Linked DNA regions of Arenibacter algicola. The main gene of each other region encodes a partner of the protein of the gene in region 2 in a complex. Links are inferred from orthologs where the notes say so. Each region holds a gene or a part of one and is shown on either strand. Other genes may lie near its edges.

What was found.
Region 1: the proteins of dnaG (region 2) and dnaB are in contact, whole or in part, in a crystal structure (PDB 2R6A), measured with the Geobacillus stearothermophilus proteins. The link is inferred for Arenibacter algicola from one-to-one orthologs. Residues at the interface, in WP_049624496.1 of Geobacillus stearothermophilus: Lys456, Leu457, Leu458, Pro459, Ala460, Asn463, Ala464, Leu467, Leu535, Leu536, Ile537, Ala538, Gln544, Glu545, Asp548, Tyr549, His552; in WP_033016901.1 of Geobacillus stearothermophilus: Ser13, Glu15, Ala16, Gln18, Glu91, Leu92, Asp94, Ala95, Val96, Pro97, Thr98, Ala99, Ala100, Asn101, Tyr104, Tyr105, Ile108.

Annotation. Positions count from the first base shown.
Region 1 is NZ_JPOO01000003.1:1,247,026-1,251,419, reverse strand. Bases 1-2,821 are described here. They hold dnaB (replicative DNA helicase), read left to right. Parts: upstream 1-547; coding sequence 548-2,095; downstream 2,096-2,821. Other genes in these bases: U735_RS0115800 (hypothetical protein), read left to right, coding at 2,274-2,821; U735_RS0115815 (acetyl-CoA carboxylase carboxyltransferase subunit alpha), read left to right, coding at 1-391. In the rest of the region: more of U735_RS0115800, read left to right, coding at 2,822-3,539; U735_RS0115795 (hypothetical protein), read right to left, coding at 3,807-4,394. UniProt on the Escherichia coli protein: The main replicative DNA helicase, it participates in initiation and elongation during chromosome replication. Travels ahead of the DNA replisome, separating dsDNA into templates for DNA synthesis.
Region 2 is NZ_JPOO01000001.1:979,114-984,539, reverse strand. What follows is about bases 1,903-4,776. They hold dnaG (DNA primase), read right to left. Parts: upstream 4,393-4,776; coding sequence 2,413-4,392; downstream 1,903-2,412. Other genes in these bases: U735_RS0104195 (zinc-ribbon domain-containing protein), read left to right, coding at 4,516-4,776; U735_RS0104205 (response regulator), read left to right, coding at 1,903-2,327. In the rest of the region: gliding motility lipoprotein GldB, read right to left, coding at 1-646; nadE (NAD(+) synthase), read left to right, coding at 740-1,528; more of U735_RS0104205, read left to right, coding at 1,698-1,902; more of U735_RS0104195, read left to right, coding at 4,777-4,782; U735_RS0104190 (polyprenyl synthetase family protein), read right to left, coding at 4,853-5,426. UniProt on the Escherichia coli protein: RNA polymerase that catalyzes the synthesis of short RNA molecules used as primers for DNA polymerase during DNA replication.

The sequences.
Region 1 (4,394 bases), on a different replicon or contig from region 2:
AGTTCCCATTATCGTGGTAATTATTGGCGAAGGCGCTTCTGGAGGGGCATTGGGAATTGGTGTAGGGGATAAGGTATTGATGTTGGAAAATACCTGGTACTCCGTTATTTCGCCAGAATCCTGCTCTTCTATTCTTTGGAGAAGTTGGGAGTACAAGGAAATTGCGGCAGAGGCCTTAAAGCTTACAGCAACGGACATGAAGAAAATGAAGTTGATAGACGAGATTGTTCGTGAACCGGTAGGTGGTGCCCATGCCAATAGGGATAAGACTTTTGAGATCGTAAAAAATAAAATTTCTTCGCATTATGAGGAATTAAAAAAGTTATCACCAAAAGAATTGGTAAAAAACCGAATGGATAAATATGCCAATATGGGTGTATTTAATGGATAATAACCCTTTTTGTCAAGGTAGAAAAAACTGGAGCGGAAATTCTCCGGTTTTTTTTTGCTTATGAACAAATTTTGTAACTTATCAACAGGTACATTGTTGAACAACTGTTAATATCCCAAATCTCTTTTTAATTCTTATTTATATAATTTAGCACTCATGGAAAAAACGAACCCCATTATTGGTCATCGAATAGACAAGTCGACCATCATTAGCCTTGAGAAGGGTAAAATACCTCCTCAAGCTATTGATTTAGAGGAAGTTGTGCTCGGAGCAATGATGATTGATAAGAAGGGGGTCGATGAAGTTATAGATATACTGCATCCTGAAGTCTTTTACAGGGATGCCCATAGATATATCTATGAAGCTATTTTTAAGTTGTTTGAAAATTCTGAACCGGTAGATTTATTAACCGTTTCGTCCCAATTGAAGAAGGATGGTAGGTTGGAGAGTGCCGGAGGCGATTTTTATCTTATAAAATTAACCCAAAAAGTAGCTTCTTCCGCACATATTGAGTTTCATGCGCGTATTATCCTTCAGAAATTTATCCAGCGTAGTCTTATCAAGATTTCAAATGAAATAATCGAAGAAGCCTATGAGGATTCTACCGATGTGTTCGACTTATTGGACACTGCTGAATCCAAATTGTACGACGTTACTCAGGGGAACTTAAAGCGTTCTGCCGAAACCGCCCAGAATTTGGTGATACAGGCTAAGAAGAGAATTGAGGAAATTGCAGGTAAGGAAGGGCTTAGCGGTATTCCATCTGGTTTCGACAAATTGGACAAGCTAACTTCGGGATGGCAACCGAGTGACTTGGTTATCGTGGCAGCCCGTCCAGGTATGGGTAAAACAGCCCTTACCCTGTCCATGGCCAGAAATATTGCGGTAAACTCCAATATTGGAGTGGCCTTCTTTTCACTTGAAATGTCTTCAGTTCAATTGATTACCAGATTGATATCCTCGGAGACGGGCCTGTCTTCAGAGAAATTGAGAACAGGAAGATTGGAGAAGCATGAATGGGAACAGTTGAACGTAAAGGTAAAGGCCTTGGAGACTGCACCCTTATTTATTGATGATACCCCTTCGCTTTCTATTTTCGACCTTAGAGCAAAGGCCAGGCGTTTGGCTTCACAGCACGATATTAAGATGATCATTATTGATTATTTGCAGTTGATGACCGCGGGAGGAAGTCAAAAAGGTGGAAACCGTGAACAGGAGATATCAACCATATCCAGAAACTTAAAGGCCTTGGCCAAGGAATTGAACGTTCCTGTAATAGCACTTTCCCAGTTATCACGTGCCGTTGAGACCAGGGGCGGTAGTAAAAGACCAATTTTATCGGATTTGAGGGAGTCCGGGGCAATAGAGCAGGATGCGGATATTGTTTCCTTTATCTATAGACCTGAATATTATAAGATTGATGAATGGGATGATGAAGAACGCTCGCCAACTGCAGGACAAGCCGAATTTATTGTGGCAAAGCACAGAAATGGTGGTTTGGAAAATATCCGTCTTAAGTTCCTTGGGCATCTAGGTAAATTTGACAACTTGGATGATTTTGATTCTCCCTTTGAATTTCAATCGAAAATGAATGCGGATGATGATAACCCCTTCATCACAAAAAACCTTCCCAATGCCAACGAAGCCTTTGGCAGTTCCATGAACGATGATTCCATGCAGGATGATAATGATGTACCTTTTTAAAGGGGGTAAATTAGTTCTTCTTAAAACCTATTCTTTTGACTATTTGGCAATTAGTTTGCAAAAAGTTGCTTATACTTTTCTCTAAGCAATAGGCTATTTTGAAAATTTTAACCCTATTTCAAAACTGATACCTCAATTTTCCAGTATCTTTGGTAAGATGCACATTAGATATTGGTACATGCAAAAGAGTTTTTTCTCCCTTTTATTTATTCTATTTTCTATAATGGAAATTTCAGCCACATCCATTCTTATTCCTATGGACGCTGAAAGTCAGAAAAACCATCTAAAGGCTTACGGTATTACCTATTGGGTATTGACCAAACAACAAAAGGTGCAATGGCTGCTAAACTATAGGGGCGGGTCTTTTTTGTTGCCCGATGGCGAGAATGTTCGTAGGGAATGTCAGATAAGGGGAGTGTCTTTTGAGATTGTATCGGATTCCCAGACCCAAATTATTTTGGAAGAAATTGCAAGTCCTTCGCAGAACCAAGAAGCGGTAATTTTGGAGAAGGCCCCCAAAATTGCAGTTTATTCCCCAAAGGATAATTCACCTTGGGACGATGCTGTTACCATGGTACTTACGTACGCCGAAATTCCTTATGATCAAATTTATGATGAGGAAGTTTTGGACGATAAATTGGTGCTCTATGATTGGCTGCACTTGCACCATGAAGACTTTACAGGGCAATACGGGAAATTTTATGGGGCCTATAGGGCGGCTCCTTGGTATATAGAAGGTAAGCAGCAGGCGGAAGCATTGGCAATAAAATTAGGGTTCAATAAAGTTTCAGAGGAAAAGCGGGCTGTAGCACTGAAAATAAGAAATTACGTTATAGGGGGAGGGTTTATGTTTGCTATGTGCTCTGCCACCGATAGTTTTGATATAGCCTTGGCTGCGGACGAGGTGGATATATGCGAGCCCATGTTCGATGGTGATCCATCTGACGCAAATTATCAAGCTAAGCTGGACTATGGGAAAACTTTTGCCTTTACCAATTTTATTTTGGAGCGCAATCCGCTTCAATATGAATTTTCTTCCATAGATATGACGATGAGAAGGGGTAATGTGCCCAAGGAATCGGATTATTTTTCTTTAATGGATTTCTCGGCGAAATGGGACCCTGTTCCTACAATGTTATGTCAGAACCATACGGCCCTGGTCAAGGGGTTTATGGGGCAGACTACCGCTTTTGCCAGGGAAGAGATTAAGCCTACCGTCCTGGTATTGGGGGAAAATAAAATTAATGGGGAGGCCAGATATATTCACGGAATTAAAGGAAAGGGATTCTTTACTTTTTACGGGGGGCACGATCCGGAGGACTATCAGCACAGGGTAGGGGATCCCAAGACAGAATTGGAACTGCATCCTACCTCTCCCGGTTACCGACTTATTCTAAACAATGTATTGTTTCCGGCTGCCCAGAAAAAGAAACAAAAAACCTAGTGATGATCTTTATTGCAGTAGGTTTGGTATGAACTATGAACAAAAAAACTGTTGTAAAAGTTTATAGCTTGTACAACAGTTTTTTTTGTTTTTACCATTTGTTATTTAATGGTGATATAGGTGGTATCCACCTCTAATTTTTTAAAATTTCCTTATTTCAAATCTTGAGGTAAATTGGAATTTTAAAAAAAAGAGATAGGTAAACATCACTTATTGCAGGAGGTATGTTTTGATGACTTTTATTTATCTGATAACACTCCTTTGATTTTAAAACACACCTATAAAGTGACTTCCGGTTACGTTCACCAACTCGGCGCCTTTGGTTACATTACCTGTTTCTGTATCGATAATGTAAATATTACCGTTTTGCCCTACAGCTCCTTGAGTTAGGTATATTTCTGTTCCATCAACAACAAAACCTTGGTATTGAAATAAGTAAAAGTCAGGATCATAGGGAATGGCATCAATTTTTTGAGCTGTTTTTGCGTTTAAATCCGCAAGTGCAAAAAATCCTTGGGCACCAGCTAAACCTTCTGCAGATCCTGCATGTCTGTATGCTATAACGGCTTTTCCGTTTCCAGCAGGTCTCCATGCAAGAATGTATGCATCTTCTACACCTAAGGCAGCGTCTAAATTGAATTCATAAGAATTGTCATATTCGTTGTTGGCATCAATTTTTAAGATGTGAGACCCTTCTGGGTCACTTTGGTTAGCCTGATAAACACTTCCGTTATAAAGGAAAGCATTGATGCTGCGGTAACCATTGGTGTTTCCATGGCCTACGGTAGATGTAATAACGGTTGGGTTTAATAAAGAAGGGTAATCCAATACAATGGTTTTAGAACCCAAAATTTC
Region 2 (5,426 bases):
CATTTTTTTGGGGCATAAGCTGCTGCATTAAATACAGTTCTTTACCGTAATAAACAAGTTGCGATAAAAAAGTACGGTCGCGCGGTGGTGCCACAACAGCTTTGGCAAATGCACTTGCCACGTCGCGGGTCATGTATTGTTTATCCAAATCGTTAGCGATATATTTGGAAATACCTTGATAAAATTTATGGGAACTTCCTAAGTAGTTATCAAGACCAACAAGAAGCAAGCTATCCGTTAGAATAATTCTATTATTATAATCTACCTCCGAGGTAACCGTAACAACCTTTGGTATTGTATAATTAGGAAAATAATATTTTATATACTTAAACAACCACTCCATATCTTCCTTTTCACTTTCAAAGTCGGGGAAAGATTTTCCTACTTCATCCATAACTTCTACTTGTAGGGTATCCTGTAATTTGGCCACCCAAATGCTATCCGGATAATTGGCAGGGAAAAGATAGGGGTACTTTTCTTTTAGAATAGGAATATCCAAAGGTTTAGCTTCTGCAAACTCCCTATCAAATCTGTAAACCTTTAAATCTACGTTTATTTTAGAGACCTCATCGGCCAATTTATCGCTGCGATCACAACTGCAAAAAATAATAATTGGGATTAAAACAAGGAATATGGCCTTTCGCATTCTAAAGTAATTCGGTTAATGTTTTAAATATTAAACTCTAGGCTTTATTTTTACGGTGCAAAGTTAAGTTTTTAAACCTTATAAATTGTTCATATGCAGACCGAAAAAGTTATAGACCACATTGTAACATGGTTACAGGAATATGCCAACAACGCAAATATAAAGGGATTTGTAATCGGAATTTCCGGAGGTATAGATTCCGCGGTAACCTCTACCCTATGCGCGAGAACAGGACTACAACTTTTATGTTTGGAAATGCCCATACACCAGGCCGAAAGCCAAGTTACCCGTGCATCCGAACATATAAAATGGCTAAAAAAGAACTATAACAATGTTGAAAGACTACAGGTAAACCTTACACCCACTTTTGATAGTTTGGTAGATGCATTGCCCGCCGTTGACAATGAAGAGGATAGGTTTATGTCCTTGGCCAATACCAGGGCCAGATTAAGAATGACCACCTTATATTACTTTGCTGCCCTAAACAAACTGCTGGTAGCTGGTACCGGGAACAAGGTGGAAGATTTCGGCGTAGGCTTCTACACCAAATATGGAGATGGCGGTGTAGACTTAAGTCCGATTGCCGATCTACTAAAAACCGAAGTCTACGAAATTGCCAAGGTCCTTGGCGTTAACGAGGACATTATTAAGGCCGCACCCACCGATGGACTATGGGGCGACGACAGAACGGACGAAGACCAAATAGGAGCATCCTATCCAGAATTGGAATGGGCCATGCAAATGGACGAAGAAGGAAAAGCGGAGACGGATTTTTCTGATAGGCAAAAAGAGGTTTTTCAGATATACAAAAGATTTAACCGCGCAAACAGACATAAGATGGTTCCAATTCCTGTTTGTGAAATACCAAATTCGTTAAAATGAACCTCTCACCTAAGAACCAAGTGATTAAATCGAAAAAACATGTGAAAATTTTCCGTTTTGGATAAAAAAGTGAAGCTTTGCTTATCGAATTAGATATTTTAACCCTACATTGCATGTCAGTATTTTTAGACATGATTATTGATGTTGAAATCTAGAAAAATAACCTAAAATGATCAAAATTTTAATTGCTGATAATCATCCTATAGTACGGATGGGCGTAAAACAAGTCTTGGATTCGGTTTCCGATATTCAAGTTATCGCCGATGCATCTACCACCACGGAATTATTCAACAAACTGGAACTTTTTACCCCGGACGTAATTCTTCTGGAAATGGACATCCCCGAAATTAATGGCATTGCAACCCTTAGAAAAATAAAAAAGGAATACCCCAATATACGGGTTTTGATCTATAGCGGTCAGTCTGAAGATGTTTATGCCCTAAGTACTATCCGTGCAGGAGCTTTTGGCTACTTATCCAAAACATCGGAAATAGATTACATAATAAGCGCTATACGAAAAGTTAGCGAGGGCAATATGTTTATTACCAACGAATTGGCACAACGCCTTGCTTTTGATGAAGGCACACAAAAACCAAGAAGGTTCTTTAGAAAACTTTCCACAAGGGAGGTAGAAGTCCTTAAGCTCTTGGCCAGTGGTAAGCGAAACAAAGAAGTAGCACAAGGCTTGGATCTAAACGAAAAAACGGTCAGCACCTATAAGGCGCGCTTAATGCGTAAACTAAATGTTGACAACCTAGTGGATTTATTACAGCAGGCCAAAGCTTTGGAACTGTACTAGATATAATAACCAATCAAGAATAAAAAAGACTGATTTCCTAATAAATAGGACTTCAGTCTTTTTTTATCCACTCTATTCCGAAATCCTAAGAAAGAACCCTGTTGAGCTTTTTGTTCAACAATACATTGAGTTGTATATAATTCATAATCTCTTCCAAGGTTTCCATATTTCCTTCCTGTTTATTTAAGGTGTTCTCCTGAAGGGAACCTATCCTCTTTTTAATCAAGTAGCATCTCAACGTTAAAATGGTTTCGCTTACCAATTGGGAAATCCCTACTTTTTTATCTTTCGGATATATATCCTTTTCTTCCCAGCGATGCAGAACGTACTTTTCTTCTTCCATTAAAATTGAAGAAATTTCCGATGCCAGTTCTTGGTCCAAATTTGCAATAAAGTTGGTAATGGAAAAAATTTCCTTCTCATTAAGGTCTTCCATCAATCTATAATAAATATTTCTGAACTGCTCATTGGCAAGCTCAATTTCATCGTCCTGTAAATCGAGATATATCTTTTCGTAAACTTTGGCCTCCAGAGATTCCGGCTCCAGTTCCAAGTCGCCCTTTTCATTTTCCTTTAAAACCAAATCCTCGAATTGTTGTTCCATATCCCCATAAAGCAGCAACACCTCTATAATCTTACGCTCTAGCTCGTATTGCACATCTACCTTCTGTCTTAATGGTTCGTTCTTGACCACATCAAAGGCCTGCTGCTCCTGTTTTATCTTTTTATTGGCATCCGATACATCCTTTTTCCCAATCTGCGCCAAGGTATTGAACAAAACCGCCTCGGAAATATTCATAATCTGTGCACACTCCTGTATATAGATTTCCTTCTGTATCCTATCTGGAATTTTAGAAATACTATTAACAATATCCCTAACCGTATCCGCTCTTTTGATAGGGTCGTTGGCTGCTTCCTCTACCAACAAAGAAGCTTTGAACTGAATAAAGTCCTTGGAATTCTCCTGTAGGTATAGCACCACATCCTCATAGTCATTGTTCTTGGAAAAACTATCAGGGTCTTCCCCTTCCGGAAAGGTACATACTTTAACGTTCATCCCCTGTTCCAGAATAAGGTCTATTCCCCTAAGCGAAGCCCGTAATCCAGCCGCATCGCCATCGAACAAAACGGTTATATTCTTGGTGAGCCTATTGATCAATCTGATCTGATCTGAAGTCAAAGCCGTACCACTGGAAGAAACTACATTGTGAATACCCCTTTGGTACATCTGAATAACATCCGTATACCCTTCTACCAAGTAACAGTTGTCTTCCTTGGCAATAGCCTGCTTTGCATGGTAGATGCCATATAGCACCTTGCTTTTGTGGTAAATATCACTTTCCGGGGAATTTAAGTATTTGGCCGCCTTTTTATCATTCGTCAATATCCTGCCCCCAAAACCAAGCACCCTACCACTCATGCTGTGTATAGGAAACATAACTCGCCCTTTAAACCTATCAAAGGTCTTTTTGTTATCCTTGTCGGCCGCATCGTCCTTGACAATAGTAAGGCCCGTTTTCTCCAAATAATTTAATTGATACCCCTTGTTGAGGGCTGCTTTGGTAAAACCGTCCCACTGATCCAAACAATAGCCCAGATCAAACTTCTTGATGGTATCATCCGTAAAGCCACGTTCCTTAAAATAACTTAGACCAATGGCCTTGCCCTGCTCCCTTTCCCATAAGACCTCCGAGAAATATTTCTGGGCAAATTCAGAAACCAGATACATACTTTCCCGTTCATTGGTCTGTTCTTTCTGTTCGTTGCTCAGCTCTGTTTCCTCAATTTCAATATTGTACTTTCTGGCCAAATATTTAATAGCCTCAGGATAGGAAAAATGTTCGTGCTCCATCAAAAAAGCTACAACATTCCCTCCCTTACCACTACTAAAATCCTTCCATATCTGTTTTACCGGCGAGACCATGAAGCTAGGGCTACGCTCATCGGTAAAAGGACTTAGCCCCTTAAAGTTGGAGCCCGATTTCTTTAATTGCACAAAATCCCCTATGACCTCCTCCAAACGGGCTGATTCATATACTTTATCTATAGTGGTTTTTGAAATCAATCTTTACATTTTTTAGAAGGTTAAAGATAGTACTTTAAGGTCTGTTGTAAAAAGGAAAACCATGCTTGTAAAAGAAATATTGCTAAATTGCGATTTCCATTTAGAAGAATAAACCAATAGGAAATGATATTATTTCTAGGAACCAAACCCGGAAAAACAACTTCAAAATTGCTTCAAAATGTGGCCTGTCCCTACTGCGGCAATAAGGACACCTTAACAGCAGTAACAAGTACCACCCATTTTCACCTTTTCTGGATTTCCCTTTTTAGAGTGGGCTCCTTTTCCTCCATAAGCTGTTCCCATTGCAAAAGAACTTATTACCAGGATGAATTTACCGAAGAAATGCAACGCGGTATAGATACCGGAAAGAGCCTGGAACAAACCAACTAATATTAATTCAATTATCACAAACCAAAGTGTGGTCGGAAACCGATTTCATACTGATTACAGAGTTAAAGACTTACTTTTTACGGTCTACCACATAGTTCACCATAAGTTTAAGCGAACTTTTATATTCAGAATCTGGATAGGCATCCAATAAGGCCAAGGCTTCTTCCTTGTAGGCCAGCATTTTTTTTACGGCATATTCAAGACCACCGTTCGCTTTTACAAAAGCAATGACTTCCTTGACCCGTTTTTTATCCTTGTTGTGATTCTTAATGGAATTGATCAACCATTTTTTTTCCGTCTTGGAACATTTATTAAGAACATATATCAAGGGCAGGGTCATTTTTTGTTCCTTGATGTCGATACCCGTAGGCTTGCCAATTCTTTCCTCCCCGTAATCGAACAGATCATCCTTGATTTGAAAGGCCATACCTATGAGCTCCCCAAATTTCCTAAAAGTTTCCACATCCGGAGAATCCGGCTTTACAGAACAGGCCCCCAGACTACAGCAAGCAGCGATCAAGGTTGCTGTCTTCTGCCTTATAATTTCATAATATACCTCCTCGGTAATGTCCAAACGCCTTGCCTTCTCAATTTGCAGCAATTCTCCCTCACTCATTTCACGTACAGCGACAGAAATAATTTTA